Regions from separate parts of the Streptosporangium sp. NBC_01810 genome, predicted to be linked through region 4. Evidence: riboswitches for the same ligand, from Rfam matches in the RefSeq annotation. Region 4 holds a riboswitch; each other region holds the start of a gene.
What was found. A riboswitch is a leader RNA that binds a small molecule or an ion and turns the genes downstream of it on or off. The one in region 4 is predicted to bind cyclic di-AMP.

Region 1 (4,674 bases), 4.0 Mb from region 4:
GGGTCCGAGGCAGATCATGAAGATCGTCGAGGTCAACGGCTACCAGATGGAGATCGAGCCGACCGACCACCTGTCGTTCTTCACCTACACCGACCGCCCCGGCGTCGTCGGCGTGGTCGGCCGCATCCTCGGCGACCACTCGATCAACATCGCCTCGATGCAGGTGGCCCGCGACGTCAAGGGCGGCAAGGCCCTCATCGCGCTCACCGTAGACACCGCCATCCCGGCAGAGGTGATCGACCAGATCGGTGCGGAGATCGGCGCCGACAGCGGTCGCTCGGTCGACCTGGCCGACTAGGCCCGGTAGGCAAAAGATCCACCGAGATGGCCGCCGCCCCGCAGTGCGGGGCGGCGGCCATCTTTCGTCCCGGCATGTGAGAAGTGTGTACACCGGGTGAGACGGTGCTTCGGCCGGCAGGTAACCTGAAGTGGAATGCGCCAGGTCTTACCTGCCGCGACGAGGCCTGACAGGGACAGGCCGGCAACTCGCCGGCTCCACACCACGAATCATCGGTCCGTGATCCGGATCCGTGACATCAGGCCTGGCCGGAGCCCTGATCGGAGTCTCGACCATCTTCCTTGCTCGCATGCGACCGAGACGAGATCCACCATGTACGACATGTATCCCTGGAACCGCGCCGAAGAGGTCGAGGACGAGGCCGCCGAGGCGCTCCAGACCGCCCTGGACCGCCGGGACAACGGTGGTGCTCCCATCCGCTGAACCTGATTCCCGATGCCGTCGGGATTTTTGGGGCTTTCTACCGGTTGCCGGCCGGCGTGTCCTATCCGCCGGTCGCGATTTTGATCTGTTCGGTCAGCTTGACCCCCTGCGGATCGGGGCGCACCGCGCCGACGAAGGAGGACCGGCGCCAGGCGCTGAGCTTCTCCTCCTTGACCACGTCGCCGCTCCGCGGGGCGTGGACCATGTAACCGGGCCTGGTGATCATGCCGACGTGGCCGAGGCCGCTGAAGAAGGCCAGGTCACCGGGCTTGAGATCCTTCCAGGCGATCTTCTTGGAGAAGGCCGCGTACTGGTCGTTGGTGACGCGGGGCAGTGTGATCCCGGCGGCGCCGTAGGCGCGGAGCATCAGGCCCGAGCAGTCGAAGCCGCCGTTGCCGGTGCCGCCCCAGACGTAGGGCGTGCCGCGCTTGGACATGGCCCAATTCACGGCTTTCCGCCAGGCGGGCCTGGGCGTCGCGCTTTTCAGCGCCGCCTTCAGCGTGGAGGTGCCGAGCGCGGGGGATTCGGGGGAGGGGAGGGGGGCGGCGGCCAGTGCCGCTGTCGGCGCCATGGCCGAGGCCGCGAACACCGCGGCGCCGGAGACGAGGATGGACAGGACGCGAGAGTACATCTTGCCGGACAGGATGATTCCTTCCATAGGGCCGGCCGGGTGAGCTGTCGGGCTCGGGCGTGGAGGCCGCCCTACGGTGCGCGAGCGCACCGATTCGCCCCAAGGAATCCCGTGATGGCGGCCGGGAACGCGCTCCGGGGGAGGAGCGGGTTCCCGGGGGCCGGGTGGATCCCGGAAAAAGTGGTTCCCCGGCTCCGTACGGGCCGATAAGGGGATGGTCCGTACGGATTAGGCATCAATGTGAATGGGGAGGACGATAACGAAACCTCGCGAAACGGTCAATAGGGAGTAAAAAAGGACAAAGTGATCACATGTGGACGTGTGGACGTGTTGACGTGTCCGAAGAGTGAGACCGGTGTTCGATCACCGAGACGGACAGGTAAGGTGCCTGCATGGATTCGCGTAACATTCGCCTGGCGGTCATCCCCGGGGACGGGATCGGAGTCGAGGTCGTCACCGAGGGACTGAAGGTCCTCGAAGCGGTCGGCACCAAGATGGAGACCACCACGTACGACCTCGGAGCCAAGCGCTACCACGAGACCGGCGAGACCCTGCCCGACCCGCTCCTCGACGAGCTACGCGGATACGACGCGATCCTGCTCGGCGCGGTCGGCGACCCCAGCGTGCCCCCGGGCATCCTGGAGCGCGATCTGCTGCTCAAGCTCCGCTTCCAGCTCGACCACTACGTGAACCTCCGCCCGGTCAAGCTCTTCCCCGGCGTCGAGACGCCGCTGGGCAATGCCCGCCCCGAGGACATCGACATGATCGTCATCCGCGAGGGCACCGAGGGCCTGTACGCCGGAGCCGGCGGCGTCCTGCGCCGCGGCACGCCGCACGAGATCGCCACCCAGGAATCGCTGAACACCGCCTACGGGGTCGAGCGTGTGGTGCGCTACGCCTTCGAGAAGGCCGTGGCCCGCCCCCGCAAGAAGCTGACGCTGGTCCACAAGACCAATGTGCTCACCTACGCAGGCGACCTCTGGGCCCGCACGTTCGACCGGGTCAGCCTGGAGTATCCCGAGGTCCAGACCGACTACTGCCACATCGACGCGGCCTCGATGTTCTTCGTCAGCCAGCCGGAGCGCTTCGACGTGATCGTCACCGACAACCTCTTCGGCGACATCATCACCGACATCGGCGCGGCGATCGCCGGTGGCATCGGCCTGGCGGCCAGCGGCAACGTCAACCCCGACCGCACCGCGCCGAGCATGTTCGAGCCGGTCCACGGCAGCGCCCCCGACATCGCGGGCCAGGGCAAGGCCGACCCGACCGCCACGATCCTGTCGGTCGCCATGCTCCTGGACCACCTGGGCCTGGCCGACGAGGCGGCCCGGGTCGAGCAGGCCGTCGCCGACGACCTGCTCGAGCGGCTGGCCGGCTGGGCCGGCCGGACCACCCAGGAGATCGGTGACGACATCACCGCGCGAGTAGCCGGCTGAGGAAGCCGCCCCCTCGACTCTGACGCGCCCGGCGGCTCTCTGAGCCGCCGGGCGCGTTTTTGTTTCCTCCGCACTGCCGGTTTGCGGCATGGATGCAGTAGTTTCCCGTTACCCGGTCCAACGCAGAATGGACCCGAGGTAAGCCAGACATCAAGATAAGGATCCGCGTCATGACCACCGCTCAGAAGCTCAGCTTCGACGTGCAGCTCTCCGACCACGCTCGTACCGCGGCCGAGCGCGAGCAGGTAATGGCGACTCCGGGGTTCGGTCAGGTCTTCACCGATCACATGATCTCGATCGACTACACCGAGGGCGAGGGCTGGCACGACGCCCGGCTCATGCCGTACGGCCCGCTCAGCCTCGACCCCGCGACCGCGGTCTTCCACTACGCGCAGGAGCTCTTCGAGGGCATGAAGGCGTACCGCCAGCAGAACGGTGCGATCGTGACCTTCCGCCCCGAGGCCAACGCCGCCCGCTTCAACACCTCCGCGCTGCGGATGGCCATGCCCGAGCTGCCCGAGGAGACGTTCGTCGAGTCGCTGGAACTGCTCGTCCAGACCGACCGCGAGTGGGTTCCGACCAGGCCCGGACACAGCCTCTACCTGCGCCCCTTCATGATCGCCACGCAGCCGGCGCTCGGGGTCAACTACCCCTCCAGGACCTACAAGTACATGGTGATCGCCTCTCCGGCGGCGGCCTACTTCGGCGGCGGGCAGGCGGTCAGCGTCTGGCTCTCCACCGAGTACACCCGTGCGGCCCCCGGCGGCACCGGCTTCGCCAAGTGCGGCGGCAACTACGCCGCGGCCTTCGTGGCCCAGCGCCAGGCCGTCGAGCAGGGCTGTGACCAGGTGGTCTGGCTGGATGCGAGCGAGCACCGCTACGTCGAGGAGATGGGCGGGATGAACCTGTTCTTCGTCTACGGTGACCGCCTGCTGACCCCGGCGCTCACCGGCACGCTCCTGCCGGGCATCACCCGCGACTCGATCCTCGCCCTCGCCGCGGACCTCGGCCTGCGGGCGGAGGAGGGGCGGCTGTCGATCGAGGAGTGGCAGCGGGGCTGCGAGTCGGGCGAGCTCACCGAGGTCTTCGCCTGTGGCACCGCCGCGGTCGTCACCCCGGTCGGCTCGGTCAAGGGTGCGGACCGCGGCTGGACGATCGGCGACGGCACCCAGGGGCCCGTCACCGAGAGGATCCGCGAGGAGCTCGTGGGCATCCAGTACGGTTCCCGCCCGGACTCGCACAACTGGGTCCACAAGATCTGCTAGTCCCGTCCCCTTGGAGGAAGCCCGGTCTCCAATCCGGCCGGGCCTCCTCCTGCGGCGGGTCTATCCTTCGCTCAGCTTGCCGGTGTCGATCGTGAGGTTCCACGGCGCGGGCAGCTCAAGCGGCTTGCCGATCGACTCGGTGATCTCGTCGGAGTACCCCTCCGGCCCTGGCCTGCTGAGCAGCCTGAAGCGGTTCGCGAAGGTGTCTATCACCAGGTAGAGCGGAACTCCCGCGAGTGCGCAGGCCCGCGGTTTGACCACGTGGTCATCGTGAACGCTGCTGGGGGAGACGACTTCGGCGACCAGTAGCGTGGCGTTGGCGTACACGTGGCTGGGGTCCCAGAGGGGAGGGTTCGGGGGAACGACGACGAGGTCAGGTTCGAAGCGGTCCGCCTGCACCTGCAGGAGGAGTTTGGCCTCGGGGTAGACACGCCATCCCTTCTCTATGGAGAACGGTATGAGCTCCGCCATGAGCTGGTAAGCGACTTCGGCGTGAGCGATCGTGGGCATCTCCCTCACCACGATCCGGCCGTTGATGATCTCGATTCGGTGCTTCTCGAACCGATCGACGAGCTCCAGGTAGAGCCGTTCGAGCTCTTCCTGATCGTTGATCTGGTA
Region 2 (4,674 bases), 3.4 Mb from region 4:
GCTCGACGGCGCCGAGAGCGAGTCGAAGCGGGGTGAGCAGGTCACCGTGGCGCTCACCAGCGACGTGCTGTTCGCGCTTGACCGGGCAGTGCTGACGCCGCAGGCACGGCAGCGACTGCGGCGGGTCGCCGAGAGGATCCAGGCCGAGTCCGCGGGCGGGGTGGTCAGGATCGAGGGGCACACCGACGACCAGGGAGCCGACGCCTACAACGACGCGCTGTCACTGCGGCGGGCGCGGGCCGTACAACAGGCACTTCGGCAGCAGGTATCCCATGTGACCTTCCAGGCCATGGGCTTCGGCGAGCGGCGGCCCAAACTGCCCAACGTCGTTCAGGGGCGGCCGGTGAAGGAGAACCAGGCGAAGAACCGGCGAGTGGAGATCGTCTTCAATGCCAAGCGGTGATCCTGGTCCGGCGCACCGGCGCACCGGCGCACCGAGATCTGCTCCGTCATGCTCGACGCGGGATGTCAAACAAAGGGGCGGGAGAGGCCGCGCCCGAAGTGGTTTCCTTCCCGGCCCGTGTCCGGAAGATCTTTCCCACCTTTGCGATAGTTGCGCGTCGTCCTTCGCCCCGTATCGTCCCCAACAGTGATCCCGATTGTGCGAGGAAGGATCGGCATGGCCGACGATGTGGTGCGACGTGTTTTCCAGTCCGTCGACTCGTTCGACCCCGACGAGTTCGTGCGGTTGCTGGCCGAGGACGCCACGTTGGTGTTCGGCAATGCCGAGCCGACGACGGGACGCGAGGCCATCGCCGCCGGGTTGCGGGTGTTCTTCTCCACCATCGGCGGCCTGCGGCACCGGATCGTCAGAAACTGGCAGGTGGACGCCGACATCATCGCCGAGACCGAGGTGACCTACCGGCGGCTCGACGGCAAGGATGTCAGCGTCGTAGCCGTATCGATCTGGCGCACCCGCGACGACGGTCTGATCTCGGACTACCGCATATTCGTCGACCTCGCACCCGTCTACATGGTCTAGGTATGCTCCCTCGCGCCACGCGGGAGGCAGGGCGAGGTCTGTCGGCCCCGGGTGCTCCCTCGCGTGGGAGCACCCGGCCTGGTCGTGTCTCGTCAGCCTTTGGCCCCTGAGGTGCGGAGGGGGAGGTGCCCGAGAAATCGCAGGTCAGCGCGTCGTGGCATTAGTACATCGAGATGTGCGGGTGGTCGTAGTGGTTGGCGGTGACGCCGCCGCGGTTGGACATGACCCTCCAGCCGGAGCCGTGGTTGATGCGCTGGCGCCAGATCACGTACTTCACCCCGAGCTTGGACTTGTTCTTGATGGCCCAGGCGGAGATCTCGTCGCCGAGCCGGATGTTGGCGGCTGTGGGCATCGTGCCGCCGGCGCTCATCATGAAGTCGCAGGCGCGGCCGAGGGGGTGCTCGCCGCCGTCGTTCGCGGACCGGTAGCAACCGACGGCGTACGGGAGGTTGAAACGCCTCTTGAGGGCCTCACGCATGATCCGGGTCCGGTCGGTGATGTTGTCGGCGCCGGTGGGGAGTTGCGGGGCCCAGCTGCCGTCGGAGCGGCGCCCGGAGCCGACGGGGGCGAGCCGGTCGAGCCTGTTCTTGATGTCCTTGATCAGATCTTCGAGCTCGTCGCGCTGGGTCTGCATCTCCCTGGCCTCCTCACCGATTTCGTCGGTGAGTCTGGCTGTCGTCTCGGTTGCCCTCTTCCTGCGTTCGAGGCTCTCGGCGAAGCCCTGCAGGTGCGCGCTCTGCTGGGCGGTGAGCTGCTCCATCACCGCGGTTCCGCCCATGTCGTCGGAGAACAGCAGCGCGGGCAGGCCCCCGGTGCTGCTCTGGTAGCGGAGCTGAACTATGGAGTCGACCTGCTTTTCCGCCTCGGCGTAGAGATCGGAGGCCCTGGCCAGGTTCTGCTTGGCGACGGTCTCGGCCTTCTGCGCTTTCTTGAGGGACTCGCGCTTGGCCGCGTAGGCCTCGATCAGTCCGTCCACCTTCTTGTTGATCTTGGCCAGCTCGGCACGGAGCTTGGCCTCGGTCGGCTTGGGCTCCGCGCTTCCCGCGGTGGGGGCACCGAGGGTGAACGCGGCGATCAGGCTCAGGCAGAGGACCAGAGTCGCATGCCGACGGAACGTGGGGGACGGAGCCGCCACGAACTCTCCTCTCCTTCCGCCTACCGGGTTAGCTGACGGGTTCGGGCTGGAGGACGCCCTTCCACCGAAGTGGTTTCACCCCAGGTGCGGTGGTTCCCCGGCTCCCGGGCGATGCGCCTGGGATTAGGCATATCGGCTGTTGCAGCCGATGTGGGAAGGATAGTAGTGGTAAACACAAGGTCGCGCGACCTCAAGACGAGACCAATTAGTGATTAATTCGTGACAGCAGAGCGCAGAAGGTGTGCTGCCTCCTCGGGCAGCACGTCGTTCACGAAGGCGCCCATGGCCGACTCGGAGCCGGCGAGATATTTCAGCTTGTCCGGCGCGCGACGGATGCTGAACAGCTCCATGTGCGCGTACGACAGGTCACGACCGGTGTTGACCGGCGCCTGGTGCCAGGCCGCGATGTAGGGCATGGGCACGCCGAACAGCCCGTCGAGGCGGCGGAGCACGTCGGTGTAGAGCGGTCCGAACGCCGCGCGCTCCACGGGCTCCAGCCCGACCAGGTCGGGGACCTGCCGGTGGGGGTAGAGATGAACCTCCACCGGCCAGCGCGCCGCGGCCGGGACGAACGCCGTCCAGTGCTCGTTCGAGGCCAGGCGTCGTCGCGGAGGTCGAAGTAGAACAGCTCCCGGCCGTCGGCCAGGTGGGTGATCGTACGCTTCATCGGCCGATGTTCTCGCTCTCCAGCTGCGGCTCTGTGATGATCAGCTCCCCCACCGAGGCGGCGAGTTCCTCGCGGGCCTCCTCGGTCAGGCTGGAATCGGTGATCACGATGTGGGCCTGGGCCAGCTCGGCGATCGTGCTGATGCCGACCGTGCCCCACTTGGTGTGGTCGGCGAGCACCACCAGGCGGTGCGCGGAGGCGATCAGCTCGCGGTTGGTCTCGGCCTCCAGCAGGTTGGGTGTGGTGAACCCGGCGCGGGCGCTCATCCCGTGCACGCCGAGGAAGAGGGTGTCGACATGGAGTCCTCGGATCGCCGAGACGGCGACCGGGCCGACCAGCGCGTCGGAGGGGGTGCGGACCCCGCCGGTGAGCACGACCGTGCGGTCGGCCTTGGGGGAGCGGTGGAAGACGTCGGAGATTCGGACCGAGTTGGTGATCACGGTCAGCTCGGGCACGTCGACCACGTGGTGGGCGAGCGTCCAGGTCGTGGTGCCCGCGGAGAGCGCGATGGCGGTGGCGGGCCGAACGAGCCGGGCGGCCTGCTGGGCGATCATCTCCTTCTCCGCCTGCCGGCGCGCAGACTTGGCGGCGAAGCCCGGTTCCTCGGTCGAGCCGGGTCCGGCGGCGGTGGCGCCACCGTGGACCTTCTCCACCAGTCCGCGCTCGGAGAGCACCTCAAGGTCGCGCCGGATCGTCATGTCGGACACCCCGAGCTCTCGGACGAGATCGGCGACCCTGACTCCGCCCCTGCTCCGCACCCTCTCCAGGATCGCCTGCTGCCGCTGCTGGGCGAGCATTGACTCACTCCCTTTAATTCACCAGATTCCACCAAAATACCACGGCGAGTACTGTTGAATTGTGGTGGTCGCCTGCTCACAGCCGCTCAAGCTCCGCCATGATGTTCGCTCTCGCCGTCTCCTCCAGATCGGCGATGTGGAAGATCACCGGAAGGTCGAGCAGCGAGCGCAGCACCGCGGCCCTGCCGGACCTGAAAGCGTCGTCAGGCACGAAGGCGTACTCCTCACGCACGGCGGCCGCGTAGGCGGCGTAGGCCTCCGGTGACGCGCCCAGGATCGCCAGGTCCGCGTCGGACAGCACGGCCCCGTCCGAGTCGCCCGGTGCGGGGGCATGTGTGACGGTCAGCCTGACCAGCCGGGTGACCGTGGCCACCGCCTCAGGGGACAGCCCCGTCTCCGGCAGCGCGCGCTCGGCCAGGATGGCGCTCCGCTCCTCGTTGTCGCCACGCCGCGGGTCGTAGACGGCGTCGTGGAACCAGGCCGCCAGCCGTACGAGGTCCGGGTGCTCGGCGTGGGAGGCCAGGATGTCGATGTGGGCGAGCACGGCCTCCAGATGGGTGGTGGTGTGATATCTGCGGTGCGGCTCGTCGTAACGAGTGATCAGTTCGCGGCCGAGGGGCTCGGCCTCGGGGCCGGTCAGGGACCGCCAGCGGGCCATCAGCTTCTCGCTCATGGGGGCGAGCCTAGAACCTGGCCGACGAGCCTGGAACCTGGCCGACGAGCCTGGAACCTGGCCGAAAGGGAGGACCCACGACTCCGCCCGTCAGGTTCAAGGCGGACACGCCCGCAGGAGGCGCGGATCGTCAAGGTTGGGGAAACGCACTCACCGGAGCAGGGCGGATCGTGGTTCGGGCCTTGTGCGCCGGGCGTCGTGGGAGGAACGTGAAGGTCTGAATCGGTGGCATCGCGTCTCGCGCGGATCAGGAATCACGGAGGCCGGCACTTGCGGGACCTGGAAGAACCTGAAGGAAGGGGTGGCCGGCATGGCCAGAAGATCGCGTAAGGGCAAGGCCCGCAAGAAGCACAAGGCCAACCACGGCAAGCGGCCGACCGCTCGCTAGCCCTGTATTCCGCACGTGACCCCGATTGACCT
Region 3 (4,674 bases), 2.2 Mb from region 4:
TTGGCTCGCTGGTGGTGCAGAGCGCCTCGGTTCAGCCGAATGCGGTCGACTTCCGCAGCGCGGTCTCCGAGGTCGAATCGGCAGCCCCCGACGTGATCTTCTTCGGCGGTTACTACACCCAGGCCGGCCGGCTCCTGCGCGAGCTGCGCGACGCGGGCGTGAGCGCCGTCTTCGTCTCGGGCGACGCGGTCAAGGACGACGGATTCGTCCGCACGGCGGGGGCCAAGGCCGCCGAGGGTGCGGTTCTCACCTGCCCGTGCCGGCCGCCGGAGGAGGATCCCGGGTTCGCCCGGCGCTACCGGATCCGTTTCGACCACGACCCGGGCACCTACAGCGCGGAGGCCTACGACGCCGCCACCGTCTTCCTTCGGGGCATCGACGCAGGCAGGACGCGACGCTCTGACATGGAGGAGTTTGTCGACGGCCACTCCGGCGCCGGTATCACTACGAAGATCCGATTCAACGGCGACGGCGAGCTCGCCAGATCCTCGGTCACGGTGTGGGCCTATCGGGTCCGCGGCGGCCGGATCGTCGCCGACGACAGGCCGATCCCCGGAAACTGACCGCACAGGAGATCAGAGATCATGACAAGCACCCCGATCGCTTATCGGATCCCCGGCCCGACCGCGTCGCCCCCCCTCACGAGGTCACCGTCCGCCGGACGCCACGACTGCGCGAGCGGCAACGTCCACCGCGCCCTCGCGGAGGCTCCGATCGGCGGGTACGGCATGCTGGAGGCGGCGCTCGCCTGGCAACATCTGCGCCCTGCCGGACCCGGGAACACCGGCGGGGGGACACCCGCCACAGCGTCGCGTCATCTTCCCGTCGTGGAGACGCGCAGCGAGGCGGTGGCGGCACGGATCGCCCGGCTGCTGTCAGGGCTGGCCTGGGCCATCGTCACCCAGGCCGACGCCGGCGACACCGGCTTCAAGCGGTCGCCGGCCGTGCGCGTCGAGGTACCCAGAACACTACACCGTAGGGTCCTGCGGGCGTTGACCAACGCGTGGCGCGACGCCCGGCGGCAGTTCGACCCGCGCGTCCCGGGCACCGCCACCGACGACGACGCGGCCATCGCCCTGTGGCGCATGGGCATTCTCGTCGCCGGGCTCGGTCCCAGCCACAACATGGTCTACCTGCATACCGGCACGTCCACGATGGCCGAGATGATGGCAGCCGCCGCCAGGCGTCTCGGACTCACCCCGATCGTGGACAATGTCCACGGCGCTCCGGCGGTAGCCCTCTACCACCTGGGTGAGGTGCACTGGCTGCTCGCGGAAGCGGGAGCGGGAGGCGCGGCGACCGGGTGGGTGCGCGGCGGCCGTCCCGCCGGTGCCGCCGGTACCGGCGTCGGACCCTGGCCGTGAAATAGGCCTGACCGCCGAGCAGTTCGGAACCGTCCCTGCTCGGGCTGGTCCGGAACCTGCTGCGGCAGCGCACCACGCGCTGGTACAGTCAGTCGCGGTCGAACGCGTGAGCGATAACCAAGCTCGCAACCTTGGCCATTACTCACCGCCGGGAGGGCGGAGCCCACGTCACCCGGAACGGGATCGTGGGCTGGGGCGTGGAAACCCCCGTAAACGGGGCCGGAAGGTGAACCGCCAAGCAACAGCATCGCGACCATGCGCAGAGCCGCACGGTTGGGACGGCTGGAATCCCCCGGATTCATCCGTGGGGAGCGCTTCAAGCGAAGGAGTCGCGAAGGCGGCCGGGGGAACGCCGTCAGGGGCTCCGCGCGAGCGAGCGGAGCCCCTGGACGAGTGCGGATCGGCCCGCGTTCACCGGCGGGGGCCGGGTGCCCGCCCCATGGGGGATGGTGCGGGCGGCGGGTGTGGATCAGTTGGAGTAGACGGGGTAGCCGTAGCCGACGACCTGGGAGACGGGCCGGATGCGCTGCTCGACGTTGCCGTTGCCGGTATTGCCCTCGATCGTGGTGATCGTGCCGTCTCCGTTGTCCTTCTTCACGAAGCCGACATGGTCGATGCCGTCAATGCTCTTGCTACCGGCCCAGTCGAAGTAGACGACGGCGCCGGGGGTGGGGGTGGTGCCCCAGTGCTTGTTCTCCTTGAACCACTTGGCGTGGGTGACGGTGTAGGCGTCCCAGCCCATCGTGGGCCGGATGCCGGCCATCTCGCCGACCCAGGAGACGAACATCGCGCACCAAGGGGCGTTGGCGTAGCCGCGCAGGGTGCCGCCGTCGCGGGCGACGGTCTCCTGGGCGCGCGGGGAGGACATGTACCACGAGTGGAACTTGGTCCCGCCGCCCTGGGCGTTCTCGTGGACGCCGATCTGCTTGGAGGCGAGGTCCAGGACCTGCGCGGCGGAGACCTTGGGCAGCCTCTCGGCCGCGGTCTCGAGCGGGGTGCTCGCGAGCCTGTTCTGCGAGGCATCGGAGACCTTCGCGTCGGCGGGCGGCGCGTTCAGGGCGGTGTGGCTGTCGGCCAGGGCGGCGGAGCCCACGGAGCCGGTCGCCAGGACGACGCAGGCGCCCAGGAGGGCGCTCACCACGCGGGGGGCGCTGAGGGTGGGGGTGAGGCGGTTCTTGGTCATACTGGGGTTCGACTCCTTGCTTCGCTTCCATGCCGCCTACCGGGTTAGCTGACGGGTTCGGGCTGGGAAGTGCCCTACGGCGCGAGAACGCGCTGATTCACCCCAGGAACGTGGTTCCCCGGTTCCGCAGACCTCGCGGATTCGGCGGCCGTGCTCACCGCGGGCGGGGGTTCCGCCCAGGTGGAGCGCGGTCGGGCAATGTGACGGCAATGCGTAGACCTATACAGACCCAGACATTTGCCATGAACAGGACGAACGTACGTCACCCGGGCAGACGATTACAAGTAGGACACATTGCTCTGACTTGGTAAAACGTCAGATTTGAGGGGTTGGGGCGGGAAGTCGCTTGGTCGGGGAAGGGGGTGGATCGCGCCCGTTCCCGGCCGGTCGCGTCGGCTGGGGTCGCCGCGCCGTCATGGGCGGGATCCCCTGTTTTTCCGGTGCTCCGGGCGTGTGGTACCCGCCGGTGGACCGCCTGTCCCGGGGTGCTACGGCATGATCGGGGGCCCATGGGTAGGAGGGGACGGGTCGACTTTTTCTTGAACAAGTATTCGATGGTAAAAAGTGCGGAGAGGCTGCGTCCCTCCCCCTCGGGAGGCTCGAACATGGTCCGGCGACAGGGTGCTGCCCCGAAGACGGCCTCGCCCCGAAGACGATCATGACGGACGCGCGTGGGCGGCTGTTCACCCGCAGTTCCCAGGCGCTTAAGGCCACCGGGTTAGCTTGGGTCAGTCGTGAACGGGTCATTACCCGGCGTGGAGGACGGTCGAGACCACGCGCGGGAGCAGGGTTCGGCCATCGCCTGGGTGGAATCCCCGCTGCAGATGCTCTGCGCCGTGGAGGCCCACCACGCAGGGCTGCTCGGCGCCCGCAGCCACCTCGTGCCCAGGGCGAGGCTACGCCCCCTGGCCGTGACGGGACGTGAGCTCGGCCGCCTCACCCTGCCGCCGGGCCTGGAGCTCACCGCCGCGCGGCCGGACATGCCCAGGCCGCGCCGGGGCGCGACCTGGGCGGTGGGCGACGCCTTCTCCGGCAAGGTCCAGCTCCGCTGGCTCACCGGGCTCCCTGGCCGGATCGTGATCGTCGACGACGGGCTGGCCACCATCAGGCTCCTGGAGCTGCTCGTCGGCCACGCGGGTACGCCCCTGCTGAGAGCCAGGGGAAAGGCGGGACGGTTCAGAACCGTCCTCGGTGCGGCGGCCGGACTCAGGTTGCGCGCCGCCGCCCGCTCGGGGCGGTTGTCGATCTTCACAGCGCTGCCCGTCCCCGTGGACCTGGCGAAGGCCGTACGGGCGGGAGGGGCCGAGCTGGTCACCCACGACTTCGCCTGGCTGCGGTCACAACCGCTGCGCAGGCCACGTCCCGAGGAGCGCACGGTCGTCCTCGGCACCTCGCTGGTCCGCAACGGCCTGATCCATCGAGACCACTACCTCGGCTGGCTGGCCGCTCTCGGCTCGGCCGGGCCGGTGGCCTACTTCCCGCACCGCAGGGAGGACCCCCACGATCTCGCCGGTGTCGGGGAGCAGCCCGGCATCACCGTCTACGACGGTGGGATCCCCGCCGAGATCACTCTGCGCGGGCTGGCCGCCGGGCAGCGGGTGCTGAGCCTGCCGTCCACCGCGGTCACCTCCCTGCGGGTCCTGCTCTCGGCCAGGGGCGTCTCGATCGAGACGGTTGACGTCCCGGACGAGTGGTGGACGGCGGAGGCGGCCCCCTCGCTCCGCTCCCACCTGTCGATGTTCGCCCATCACGACACGGGAGCCACCGGGGCATGACCTTGTGACCTTGTGACCTCGTGACCTCATGGCCTCGCGGCCGGAGCCCGAGGGCGCGCCGCCCCCGGGATGCGAGCCGCGCCGTGTCCACCCATGTGAAACCGGATATGCACCCGGGGGATCCCCGTTGGAGGTTCTCGTTGAAGGTCCTGGCCGTGGCCGATTCCGACTCCTACCTGAAGTGGGCGGCCTGCCTGCTGCGGGACCTGCCCTCGGGATGTGTGCGGGAGTTGGCGGTCATCCGCACCCCCATCACCCCGTCCCCGGCGCAGATCCGCGCCGCGGTCGCGGGCTCGTCGGAGGATCCGCCCGTGCTCTCGGCCCGCGCGCTGCGCCGGGCGGCGGAGCGGTT
Region 4 (4,674 bases):
TCGCCGACGACCTGATCCGCCAGCTGGTCCGCGCCGAGCCCACGGGACGCGCGGTGGCGGTGGTCTCCTCGGATCGAGAGGTGGCCGAGTCGGTCCGCAGGATGGGCGCCCGGCCGGTCCCCTCGCTGCTTCTTCTGAAACGTCTGGGCCGGGCGTAAACCTTTCCTGCCCGTGGCGCATCGGATCATCCGGGAGGTTTGATTCGATGAAGAAGATCATAGTGCTCGCCCTCACCGTCCTCGCCGTGGGTGCGACCGTCACCACACCCGCGGCGGCCGCGACGGCCGCCATTCCCAAGGGCTTCCTGCTGTACGAGAAGGACGCCGCGAAGAAGGACGACGACCCCGAGACCAACTGGAAGGTCGGCAACTCGGCGAAGGCCGGGCTGGCCGTCAACCCGTGCGGCAAGGCCACGCTGGCCAGGGCCGGCAGGGTGGTCGCGCGGACGGTGACCTTCACCGGTGTCCCGGACTTCATGAAGGTCGAGCAGGTGATTCTGTACCGCTCGAAGGCGGCTGCCGCCGGAGCCGTCGCCCAGGTGCGCTCCGCCCTGACCGCCTGCCGCTCCAACACCGACGCGGGCTCCGCCTACCGCTACGCCTCCTCGCGCCTGACCGGGCTCGGAGACGAGGCGCTGAAGGTCTCCGGGCAGGTCTACTACGGAGGGAAGGCCGGGGTCGGCGGTGAGCGGAGCGTGCTGGTCAGGAAGGGCAACGCGGTCCTGGTCTACCTCTGGGCCGGAGAGTACTCCAAGCCCGCGCAGAGCGACTGGGCCACCCAGTTGCGCGACGCCAGAAAGATGACCGGCAAGATCTGCGGCATCGCCGGTTGCTGAGACGTCGCCGGCTGCTGACCGGGTGATCCCGGCGCTCGCCCGGGATACCGGAGCTGCCACCTGCGGCTGTAGAGCAAAGCATGCGAAAAGGTGATCTAAACCTTACTTGTTCTGTACTATTCGCCGCAGGTCTGTGCAGTCTGGAGGCGTTGACGTGGCCGTGGCTGGTGTGCCGGTTGGACTGATTCGGATACCGGTGGCGGCCGGGCTCGCCCTCGCACTGCTGATGCTGCCGGTGGGCGGAGCGTCCGCGGAGCCGAAGCCGACACTCGCGCAGGCCAAGAAGAAGCTGGAGAAGCTCAACGAGCAGGCCGATCAGGTCGTCGAGAAGTACAACCAGGCCTCGGAGAAGTGGAAGCGGGCCAGGAAGAAGTACATGACGCTGACCGGCGAACTCGCCCGCCAGAGCGAGCAGGTCGCCGGGCTGCGCAAGGAGCTCGTCACGATGGCGGTCAGCACCTACCAGGTCGGTGCGATCAACGGCTGGGAAGGCATGATCTACCAGTCCGACCCCGGCGCGCTGCTGAGCGGCCTGGCCGCGGTCGACCAGATGTCGGCTTCCCGCGCCCAGTCGCTGGGCGCCTTCGACACGGCCACCAAGACGCTGCGGATCAACAGGAACCTGGCCAAGGGTGCGCTGAGCGAGGCCGACGAGACGCGCGACGAGCTGGCCAGGGAGAAGGCCAAGGCCGACAAGATGGTCAGGGTCCAGACGAAGCTCCTGCGCGAACTCAACGTCTTCAAGGCGGGCGACCCGGACAGCACCGGAATCCAGTACACCGGCCCCGCCTCGGGCAACGCCCGCGCCGCGCTGCAGTTCGCCTTCGCGCAGGTCGGCAAGCCCTACCAGTACGGTGGCACGGGCCCCGGCGGCTGGGACTGCTCCGGCCTCCTCCAGGCCGCCTGGCGCAGCGGGGGAGTCAGCCTGCCGCGGACCACCTGGGAGCAGTGGAGCTGGGGCGCGAGCCGCAAGGTCTCACTGAACGACCTCCAGCCGGGCGACCTCATCTTCAGCGAGGGCCTGGGGCACGTCAGCATGTACGCGGGCAACGGCCGGATCGTGCACGCCCCGCAGACCGGCGACGTCGTCAAGGTCGTCCCGCTGTCGGCCTACGGCCGTCGTCTCGCCGGAGCCGTCCGCCCCTGACGCACGGTGCGGGGTCCTGCCCCGCCGGCCGTGTACCCGACGCCTCCCGTGTACCCGGTGCCTCGCACCGGGTACGGCACCTTCCGCCGGCTCCTCGAAGCGATGCTCGACGCCGCCGGGTTCGAGATTCGTCGAGGCGGACTTCGGAGAGTCGATCACGGCGCCCGCACGTGCGTCCGGCGCCGACCCGCCTGCCGGCGACCGCAGCTGCGGGGCCTCTCACTAGATCACCCGATAATCCGGCAAGTGTGATGAATATTACAGAAATCACGATTTATCAGGTGTGATGTCAGAAGTGTGACGAGAGTCATATCTCGATAGCATAAATGGCTATTAAGCAGGGATAACGGTAAGATCAAGAAGACTTATCGATCTTCCTGCTCGGTGAATGCTTTGCCAAAAATTGAAGAATCGGGGTAACTTCTGGCATTGCGACGTTCAAGCCAGGTCGTCGCGGTGAATGTCGGTCTTCGGGCCGGTTTCTCGATAGAAATCCAACCGGCCGCCGTGCCCCTGCCGGGGGCGGACCTCATTACGGCGGCCCGCCGAATCCATACAGCCAGGAGGTATGGAACCGGGGACCCAAAAGGCCCGACACATCGTGGCCAGGGGGTGAATCGGCGCATTTGTGCCGTAGGGCATCTTCCAAGCCCGAACCCGTCAGCTAACCCGGTAGGCATCAGTGGAAGCACCAAGGAGAAATCCTGTCTACCACCCCGTTTAACACCCGTCTGTCGCGCCTTTTCCGCCTTTCCCTCGGCGGCATCGCCCTCACCCTGACCGCCTCAGCCGGAGCGGTCACCCTGGGATCCACGGCGGCCGGGGCGATGACGGACAGCACCCCTGAGATCCTGGTCAACACCGCGGCCGGCGTCTCCGAGCAGGTCGAGAGCACGAAGAGTACCGACACCCGGGCCGTGAACAAGACCAAGGCCGACGCCAATGTGAAGACCAAGATGAGCAGGGCGGCCCTGCAGAAGACTCGGGCCCGCAAGGCCGTCTCGGCGGCCAAGAAGCAGGTCGGTGATCCGTACCGGTGGGGCGCCTCCGGTCCGGGCGCGTTCGACTGCTCAGGGCTCGTCAAATACGCCTGGCGCAAGGCGGGCGTGTCCATCCCCCGGATCACGCACAGCCAGTACCGGGCGATCAGGAAGAAGGTCTCGTGGAGCCGACTGCGCCCCGGTGACCTGATGTTCTTCAGTGGAAAGGGCCACGTCGGCATGTACGTCGGCGAGGGCAGGATGGTCCACTCGCCGAGCAGCGGCAAGACGGTCCGGATCGTGAAGCTGAAGGGGTACTACAGGTCCTCCTTCGCCGGAGCGGTCCGGCCCGGAGCCTGAGCAGGGCGCAGCGGCCCCGTCCATGTCAACAGGGACGGGGCCGCTCCGTTTCCCGGCGAAGGTCGCGAGCGCGTGGCCGCGATGCGGGGCAGCCCGGTTCCGTGCTTCCTGGTTCCGTGCTTCCTGGTTCTGTGCTTCCGGCAAGGTGCGGTGCGATACCGGTCGAGTAACATCGACTCGCTATGTCCGTCCCGAAGGGGCGCCGCGCCGTGCTCGCCGGGATGCTGGCGCTGATGAGCGTCGGCCCGTTCGCCGGGACGGGACCTCTCCTGGCCGGAGCCGGGCCGCTCCCGCGCGACTCCCGGGACCCTCGGCACCTTTCCGCCCCCCACGATCCTCCCCGCGACGTCGGAGAACTCCCCGGCGACCTTCGTGACCTGTGGCCCGGCGCCGCCGTCGTCGTCCGGAGCGAGCACTCCCTCGTGATCGGTCACGGCGTCGCGCCCGCCGTCCTGCGGGACCTGGCCGCCAGGGCCGACCGGGCCCGCCGCGCGGTCGCGGCGATCTGGGGGCCGGTCCGGGCGGTGATCCTTTTTCCCGCCACCGATGCCGAGGCCGCGGTGCTCGCCGGGGCCGGGAGCACACACGGCCTGGCCGCGCTGGCGACCGCGGATCGGGTGATCGTCCTGCCCTCCGGCTACGCGAGGCTCACCACGGCCGGAAGGGACGTGGTGATCACGCACGAGCTCGTTCACGTGGCCACCGGCGCGACCCGTGGCGGCCGGGTGCCGACGTGGCTGTCGGAGGGCTTCGCCGACTACGTGGGTTACCGCGACGCCGGGATCTCCGTACGGAAGGCCGCCGCCGAGCTGGCCGCCGAGGTACGGGCCGGAGTCCTGCCCGCCCGTCTTCCCGGTCCCGCGGACTTCGCCCCCGGTGCCCCGCGGCTCGCGCAGGCATACGAGGAGGCCTGGCTCGCCTGCCGGTTCATCGCGGAGCGCTTCGGCGAGAAGGCCCTGGTGAGGCTCTACGGTGGCGATGTCGCCGGCACGCTCGGCCTGTCGCCGGCCGAACTCACCGAGGCGTGGCGCGACTACCTCGGAAAGGAACTCGCCTGACATTCTTGTGCCCTCCCCGTGATCAGGGGGCGGGGCTCCACGCTGGAGGTGTTTGATGACGCTGAGCACGAAGGACGCGCCCTCGGATGTGCGGCCGGCGGGGTGGGCGCTGGCCGTGCTGGGGGTGGTCACGCTGGCGGTCGTGGCGTTCACCACGCCCTGGCGGGCGCTGAGCAAGCGGGCCCCGGTCGTCGTCCCCGATCCGGCACGCGACTTCACCGCCGAGCAGATCGCCAGGTCCGAGGCGTTCGACAAGCTGGTCAGCGTACCGGGTTACCTCTCCCTCGGCCTGAC

Region 1: another riboswitch for cyclic di-AMP. It lies ahead of OIE13_RS01085 (C40 family peptidase); the one in region 4 lies ahead of OIE13_RS18430 (C40 family peptidase).
Region 2: another riboswitch for cyclic di-AMP. It lies ahead of OIE13_RS03875 (coiled-coil domain-containing protein); the one in region 4 lies ahead of OIE13_RS18430 (C40 family peptidase).
Region 3: another riboswitch for cyclic di-AMP. It lies ahead of OIE13_RS09475 (CHAP domain-containing protein); the one in region 4 lies ahead of OIE13_RS18430 (C40 family peptidase).

What each region holds. Positions count from the first base shown of each region.
Region 1 covers NZ_CP109070.1:247,825-252,498, forward strand. The annotation lists gene serA (phosphoglycerate dehydrogenase) at 1-298, shown strand, start outside; gene OIE13_RS01085 (C40 family peptidase) at 783-1,379, opposite strand; cyclic di-AMP (ydaO/yuaA leader) riboswitch at 1,367-1,597, opposite strand; gene OIE13_RS01090 (3-isopropylmalate dehydrogenase) at 1,745-2,791, shown strand; gene OIE13_RS01095 (branched-chain amino acid aminotransferase) at 2,962-4,056, shown strand; gene OIE13_RS01100 (Uma2 family endonuclease) at 4,117-4,674, opposite strand, start outside.
Region 2 covers NZ_CP109070.1:826,929-831,602, forward strand. The annotation lists gene OIE13_RS03865 (OmpA family protein) at 1-403, shown strand, start outside; gene OIE13_RS03870 (nuclear transport factor 2 family protein) at 620-982, shown strand; gene OIE13_RS03875 (coiled-coil domain-containing protein) at 1,143-2,117, opposite strand; cyclic di-AMP (ydaO/yuaA leader) riboswitch at 2,121-2,257, opposite strand; partial or broken gene OIE13_RS03880 (galactose-1-phosphate uridylyltransferase) at 2,330-2,722, opposite strand; gene OIE13_RS03885 (DeoR/GlpR family DNA-binding transcription regulator) at 2,781-3,581, opposite strand; gene OIE13_RS03890 (HD domain-containing protein) at 3,658-4,254, opposite strand.
Region 3 covers NZ_CP109070.1:2,072,633-2,077,306, forward strand. The annotation lists gene OIE13_RS09465 (branched-chain amino acid ABC transporter substrate-binding protein) at 1-563, shown strand, start outside; gene OIE13_RS09470 (hypothetical protein) at 585-1,364, shown strand; gene OIE13_RS09475 (CHAP domain-containing protein) at 1,834-2,547, opposite strand; cyclic di-AMP (ydaO/yuaA leader) riboswitch at 2,566-2,704, opposite strand; gene OIE13_RS09480 (hypothetical protein) at 3,282-4,322, shown strand; gene OIE13_RS09485 (DUF6716 putative glycosyltransferase) at 4,463-4,674, shown strand, end outside.
Region 4 covers NZ_CP109070.1:4,269,854-4,274,527, reverse strand. The annotation lists gene OIE13_RS18445 (NYN domain-containing protein) at 1-158, shown strand, start outside; gene OIE13_RS18440 (hypothetical protein) at 206-835, shown strand; gene OIE13_RS18435 (C40 family peptidase) at 1,005-1,982, shown strand; cyclic di-AMP (ydaO/yuaA leader) riboswitch at 2,516-2,676, shown strand; gene OIE13_RS18430 (C40 family peptidase) at 2,810-3,322, shown strand; gene OIE13_RS18425 (hypothetical protein) at 3,505-4,380, shown strand; gene OIE13_RS18420 (M48 family metallopeptidase) at 4,436-4,674, shown strand, end outside.